2 regions of the Acidovorax sp. KPB24-07 genome follow, and region 2 is predicted to be linked to the other one. Evidence: predicted binding sites of a transcription regulator. Region 2 holds the regulator's gene; the other holds the start of a gene.
What was found. Region 2 encodes FNR, which switches genes on or off when oxygen is low (the NO sensors DNR and NnrR bind a similar motif). Its sites were predicted from a motif close to TTGATNNNNATCAA; they were not measured.

Region 1 (3,401 bases), on a different contig from region 2:
AAGGTGCCGGCCAGCGGGTGGCAGTCGCTCGCGGTCACGTCGGCGCCTTGCCGGTGGCACACCAGGCTGGCCAGCGCCAGGCCGCAGCCCAGTTCCAGGATGCGCTCGCCCGCCTGCACGGGCCGCGCCGCCATGCGTGCGGCCAGTTGCGCGCCCGAGGGCCACAGCAGGCCGAAGAGGGGCCAGGCGGCGGAGGAGATGCCCAGGGTTTCGGCGTCGCCGAGGGGGTCGGAGAACTGCTGGCGGTCCAGCAGGGAGCGGATGACGAGGTCGTCGACGCCGGCGATGGCGATGTTTTCTTGCTTGGTCAGGTAGCCTGGCATGCGGCGGGAGCGAGAGCCCGCGTGCAGGACCCCGATATCGGTGGGAAGGCCACCAGTATGCGCCTTGCACCGACACGGACCCATCGCAGGGCGTTGCTATAGTGGGCGCCGCCTGGGCGACGGGCGCCAGGCTTTTCGGCCGGCATGCCCGGCCCGCGCGGCGTTCCCGTGGCCTTGCAGCCTTTCGCCGCCGTGCCCGTGGACCCGCTCCCTCCCTCGATTTTTTAAGGATTCCCATGGCCGGTGCCAGCCTTTTGACGCTGCTCGACGATATCGCCACCGTTCTGGACGACGTGGCCCTGATGACCAAGGTCGCTGCCAAGAAGAGTGCCGCCATGGCCGATGACGTGTCCGTCATGACCAAGGTGGCGGCGCAGAAAACCGCCGGCGTGCTGGGCGACGATCTGGCGCTCAATGCCCAGCAGGTCACGGGCGTGCGCGCCGATCGCGAGATTCCCGTGGTCTGGGCGGTGGCCAAGGGCTCGCTCGTCAACAAGGCCATCCTGGTGCCGGCCGCGCTGCTGATCAGCGCCTTCATTCCCTGGGCGGTGACGCCGCTGCTCATGGTGGGCGGCGCGTTCCTGTGCTTCGAGGGTGCGGAGAAGCTGGCGCACCGGTTCCTGCCCCACGGCGATGCCCCCAAGGAAGAGGCGGGCCGCGAGGCGCATGCCCTGGCCAACGCCAACCCGGCGGTGGACATCGCCGCCTTCGAGAAGGACAAGGTCAAGGGCGCGGTGCGCACCGACTTCATCCTGTCCGCCGAGATCATCGCCATCACGCTGGGCACGGTCGCCAGCGCCCCGTTCGGGCAGCAGGTGGCCGTGCTGGCCGGCATCGCGCTCATCATGACAGTGGGCGTGTACGGCCTGGTGGCCGGCATCGTCAAGCTGGACGACCTGGGCCTGTGGCTCACCCGCAAGACGGGTCGCGCCGCACAGGCGCTGGGCCGCGGCATCGTGGCCGCCGCGCCCTGGCTCATGAAGGTGCTCTCGGTCGCCGGCACGGCAGCCATGTTCCTCGTGGGCGGCGGCATTCTGGTGCATGGCGTGCCCGTCGTCCACCACGCGGTCGAGGGCCTGGCCACATCGGCGGCCCAGTGGCCGGCGGGCGGCCTGTGGCGCGTGCTGGTGCCCAACCTGCTCAATGCGGTGGTGGGCATCGTGGCCGGTGCCGCAGTGCTGGCGGTAGTCACGCTGGTGCAGCGCATGCGGGGCAAGGGCGCGCACTGAGAGCGGGGAGGAGGGCGCTTTGCGGCCCTCGTGGCGCTGCGGCACAACCTGCCGGCGGTTTGATCCATGGCAAGGCCGCCCGGGCCGTTTGCCGGCCCAATGCATGCACGGGGGTCGTCCCCGTTCAACGCATCGAGTTTCCGTATGAAAAAAAACCTGCTGGCCCTGGCCGTGCTGTGCGCATTGACCTCCGGCGCCGCCTTCGCGCAAACGGCGGAAGGCCCCTGGCTCGTTCGTGCGCGTGCCGTGAACCTGGATTCCTCCAACAAGGACAGCACCGGCCTGGGCCTGTCGATCAACGACAAGACGCTGCCTGAAGTCGACATCTCCTATTTCTTCAACCGCAACATCGCCGCCGAGCTGGTGCTGACCGTGCCCCAGAAGCAGCGGCTGTCCTCCAGCGCCCTGAACGCGCAGATCGGCACGCTCAAGCACCTGCCGCCTTCGCTGATGCTGCAGTACCACTTCGACACCGCGGGCTTTCGTCCCTACGTGGGCGCTGGCGTGAACTACACGCGGTTTTCCAGCGTGCGCCTGCCCGCTGGTGTGAGCATCGACAAGAGCAGCTGGGGCGGCGCCCTGCAGGTCGGCGTGGACATTCCCCTCACCAAGAACCTGGTGCTGAACTTCGACGTGAAGAAGGTCTACATCCAGACCGACGTGTTCGCAGCCGGTGCCAAGCTGGGCACCTTCAAGATCGATCCCGTGCTGGCCGGCGTGGGCCTGGGTTGGCGGTTCTGACCGTGGGCCGCGGGTGCGGCCACTGACAGACTGGTGGGGAAAGCCGGCGCGTGGCGCCGGCTTTTTTCATGGGGCCGTGCCGGCACCGAACGGCCCCGAGCCGCCCGCATGCCCCCACATGCGCCGCCACAGCGCGGCGAGGGCCGTGCCGATGTCCGGGCGCTGTCCGCGCAGCGCCACCTCGGGCTGGCCGGCATCCAGCTGCGCGGGCGTGCCGAGATCGAACTGGAAGCTGTAGTCGGGCTCCTGTCCCAGGCGCAGATCGGTCAGGAAGACGCGGCCGTCCCGCGAACGCATGCGATAGAAGCCGTGGCTGAAGCGCGCCACCCGCTGTACGTCCGGCACGGTCCCGTAGCGCTGGATCAGCGGGGCCCCGCGCTCGTGCACCGTCCATTGCATAGGCCTGTTGCCGTCGGCCAGGGCATAGAAGCCTTCGGCATATTGGGTGGGCGTGACCGCCACCACGCGCCACAGCAGGGTGTTGAACGGGGTGGGTGTCACCAGCACCGTCTGCACCGGCAGGCCCTGCATGCGCAGCGAGGCCATCGCCACGCCGGTGACGTGCTGCTGCACGCCCACGCTCCACGCCAGGTAGAGCGTGCTGAGCACCAGGCCCCAGCGGTTCCAGCGGGCCCCGACCGGCGGGCCGCTCGCCAGCGCGGCGACCACGCCGACGATCAGCGGCACGGTGTACAGCGGGTCGATGATGAAGATGCTGCCCACCCCGTACGGGTGGCTGGTGAACGGCTTCCACAACTGGGTGCCGTACACCGTCATGCCATCCAGCAGCGGGTGGGTGACGAGCGCGAGCCACATCGCCAGCCACCACCTTCGCCAGCCGGCCTGCTCGCCATGCAGGCGCGCCACCAGCGCGCCCAGGGGCAGCGAAAACAGGCTGAGGTACAGCAGGGCATGGCTTTCCGCCCGGTGCTCGACCATGTTGGCAATGGCATTGCCGTGGTCGATGAAGGCGTCCAGGTCGGGCAGCGTGCCCGCCACCGCACCCCACAGCGCGGCTTTCCAGGGGGCGGTGCGCCGGCCCATCACGGCGAGGGAAACGGCGGAACCAAGGGCGATCTGGGTCAGGGAATCCATGGCAGCGAAGCAG
Region 2 (3,401 bases):
CAGCCGGCCCTGGCGCTTGGCCACGGCCAGGGCGTCGCCCGGCAGCGCGAAGTGGTCCATGCCCACATAGACGTAGCCGGCGTCCTGGAACGACCGCAGCGATTGCGACAGCATGGCCACCTTCGACGCCGCCAGCGGCAGATCCGCCGGCACGATGCGGCGCTGCGGCTTGAAGCGCTCGGGCAGGTGGGCGTAGGCATACAGCGCGATGCGGTCCGGCCGCAACCGGCCCACCTGCTCGAGCGTGCGCTCGAAGGACTCGGGTGTCTGCCGCGGCAGGCCGTAGATCAGGTCCACGTTGATGGACTCGAAGCCCAGCGCACGCGCGCTGGCCACCAGGTCGAAGACCTGGCTGGCCGGCTGGATGCGGTGCACGGCCTTCTGCACTTCGGGGTCGAAGTCCTGCACGCCGAAGCTCAGGCGGTTGAAGCCCAGCTCCGCCAGCAGCGCCAGCCGGCCCGCGTCCACCGTGCGCGGATCGATCTCGATCGAATACTCGCCGCCGGGCGCAAGCGTGAAGCTGCGCTGGAGCATGGCCATCAGCGACCGCAGGCCGTCATCCGACAGGAACGTCGGGCTCCCCCCGCCCAGGTGCAGCTGGCTCACCACCTGGCCCACGCCACACTGGGCCGTGTGCAGGTCGATCTCGCGGCTGAGATAGCGCAGGTACACCTCGGCCCGCTCGGGGTGGCGGGTGATGATCTTGTTGCAGGCGCAGTAGTAGCACAGCGACTCGCAAAAGGGAATGTGCACATACAGCGACAAGGGCAGTGCCTTGGCGGCCGACCCCAGGCGGCGCTGCTGCAGCGCGAGAACGTAGTCGTCCTGTCCGAAGGCCTCCACGAACCGGTCGGCGGTCGGGTAGGAGGTGTAGCGGGGGCCGGGCACGTCGAAGCGGCGCAGGAGTTCAGGGGTGACAGCGATCATGGGATTTCCTTGTGCCTGCCCAATGTGCCGCAGGCCCCGGGGGAAACCCTTGACCTGGGTCAAGGGTTCTGCAGGCGCACGCTGCCACAATTGATCCATGACAGGTGCCCGGCGTTCGCCCGGGCTCTACCACCCTGCCGGCCGCCCGCCCTCCCCTCACCACAAAGGCCTTTTCCCATGAATCCGCAAACCATCAAAGTGGCATGCTCGAACTGCAACCTTCGCGAGCTGTGCATGCCGCTGGGCCTGAACGATCAGCAACTGCAGCGGATCGACGACATCGTGGCCGTGCGCCGCAAGGTCAAGCGGGGGGCCACCCTGTTTCGCAATGGCGAGCCCTTCAGTTCGCTCTTCGCCATCCGCACCGGCTTCTTCAAGACGTGCGTGGCCACCGAAGACGGCCGCGACCAGGTCACGGGCTTTCAGATGGCCGGCGAGATCATCGGCCTGGACGGCATCGTCAGCGACCACCACACCTGCGACGCCGTCGCGCTGGAAGACGCCGAGGTCTGCGTCATGCCCTTTGACCGCATCGAGGAGCTGTCGCGCGAGGTCACGGCGCTGCAGCACCACGTGCACAAGATCATGAGCCGCGAGATCGTGCGCGAGCACGGCGTGATGCTGCTCCTGGGCAGCATGCGGGCGGAAGAGCGCCTGGCGGCCTTCCTGCTCAACCTGGTGCAGCGCCTGCATGCCCGGGGCTTCTCGCAGTCCGAACTCGTGCTGCGCATGACGCGCGAGGAAATCGGCAGCTACCTCGGCCTCAAGCTGGAGACGGTGAGCCGCACCTTCTCGAAGTTCGTCGAGGACGGCATCGTCGAGGTCAAGCAGCGCCACGTGCGCATCCTGGAGACCGCGGCGCTCAAGCGCATCGTGAACTCGCAGAACTGCCACTGAGCGGCCGGCCTGCGGCACCGGCGCTGGCATTTCATGCGCCCGGGTGGTGGCGCGCGCAGTCGGCGGGCCGGTCGGTCACGGGCACGGGGCAGCGGTTCAGTTCGAACGGCGACATGGCCAGCAGCGTGGTGAGTGCGCTCGACGCCATCGTCACCAGCCAGAAAGCGAAGAAGGCGATGGTGTAGACCCCCTCGCGCGAGAGCGCCAGCGGCCGTCCGAACCAGTGCATGTCCTGTGGGTCCACCAGGGCAAAGACCAGCATTTCCAGCACGCCCGCCATCAGGAAGGCGGGCCATGCAATCCACATGAGGCGTTGGGTCCACATTGCGCTTGTCTCCTCGTTTCGGGGGGTGGTGCGGACAGGCCGCCTTCAGCGCGGCTGGTCCTGCACGGGGGTGGCCGCATGGTTGCGCGCCTTCATGGCCGGGGCCAGGCTGTTCGGCGCGCCCTGCAGCGTCTTGTTGATCTCGATGCCCTGGCGGTAGTAGTCCTCGGCCACCACCGGGTCGGGGCGCACGACCGCCACCCACAGCGTGGTGAAACCCGCCACGACCACGATGGCCGGCCCGGCAATGACCATCCAGACGAAGCCGAACTTCCACCAGGGAGCGGCCGAAGGAAGGGGAGCCGGTGCGGCGGCGATAGGGGATGGCATGGTGTTCACTCCTGACAGGAAAAGAAGAAATGCGGTCGGAACAGCGGTCTGGCGCCTGAAACGGTGACGGTGTGGCCGGCGGCGCTCATCGCGGCACCAGGAAGACCGACTTCTCGGCGACATGGCCGCCCGAGCCCAGCGCCTGCACGTCGAACTGCACGGCATGCGATCCGGGCGGCGCGGAGCCGTAGGGGATCTGCAGGCGCACGGCCACCCAGCGGGACTCGGCCGCGCCGATCTCCACCTCGGCGTCGGACGCCACGCGCAGCCCCTGCAGCCCGCTCGCTCCGATGCGGTAGCGCTGGCCGGACTCGGTGGCATTCATGATCTGCAGGCGGTAGATGTTCTCCAGCTGCCCACCGGCCACGATGCGCGAGAGCGCGGCGCGGTCGCGCACCACGTCCACCTTAAGCGGCGTGCGCAGCACCAGGCTGGACAGCAGCCCCACGCACAGCGCCACCAGCAACGCGCTGTAGACCAGCACGCGGGGGCGCAGCACGCGGCGCAGCATCTGCGCCCGGCCCCAGCGAGCCGCCACGCCGTTCTGCGTGGAAAAGCGGATCAGCCCCCGCGGGTAGTGCATCTTGTCCATCACGGTGTTGCAGGCGTCCACGCACAGCCCGCAGCCAATGCACTCGTATTGCAGGCCGTTGCGGATGTCGATGCCCACCGGGCACACCTGCACGCACAGCGTGCAGTCGATGCAGTCGCCCAGGCCCCGGGCCTTGTAATCCACCGTCTTGGTGCGGGGACCGCGCGGCTCGCCGCGCGCGTCGTCGTAGGTGACGATGAGCGTGTCGCGGTCGAACATGGCGCTCTGGAACCGGGCATAGGGACACATGTACTTGCACACCTGCTCGCGCATGAAGCCGGCATTGCCGTAGGTGGCGAAGCCGTAGAACAGCACCCAGAAGATCTGCCA

Region 1: AC27IQ_RS09345 (OmpW/AlkL family protein) is a predicted target of FNR. The motif match lies at 1,612-1,625, and genes of this name have one in related genera.

What each region holds. Positions count from the first base shown of each region.
Region 1 covers NZ_BAAJYS010000058.1:4,942-8,342, reverse strand. Annotated here, with positions in the region: gene AC27IQ_RS09355 (class I SAM-dependent methyltransferase) at 1-323, opposite strand, end outside; gene AC27IQ_RS09350 (DUF808 domain-containing protein) at 560-1,552, shown strand; gene AC27IQ_RS09345 (OmpW/AlkL family protein) at 1,697-2,293, shown strand; gene AC27IQ_RS09340 (metal-dependent hydrolase) at 2,360-3,388, opposite strand.
Region 2 covers NZ_BAAJYS010000116.1:600-4,000, forward strand. Annotated here, with positions in the region: gene hemN (oxygen-independent coproporphyrinogen III oxidase) at 1-927, opposite strand, end outside; gene fnr (fumarate/nitrate reduction transcriptional regulator Fnr) at 1,105-1,824, shown strand; gene AC27IQ_RS13365 (hypothetical protein) at 1,856-2,149, opposite strand; gene AC27IQ_RS13370 (FixH family protein) at 2,195-2,479, opposite strand; gene ccoG (cytochrome c oxidase accessory protein CcoG) at 2,565-3,401, opposite strand, start outside.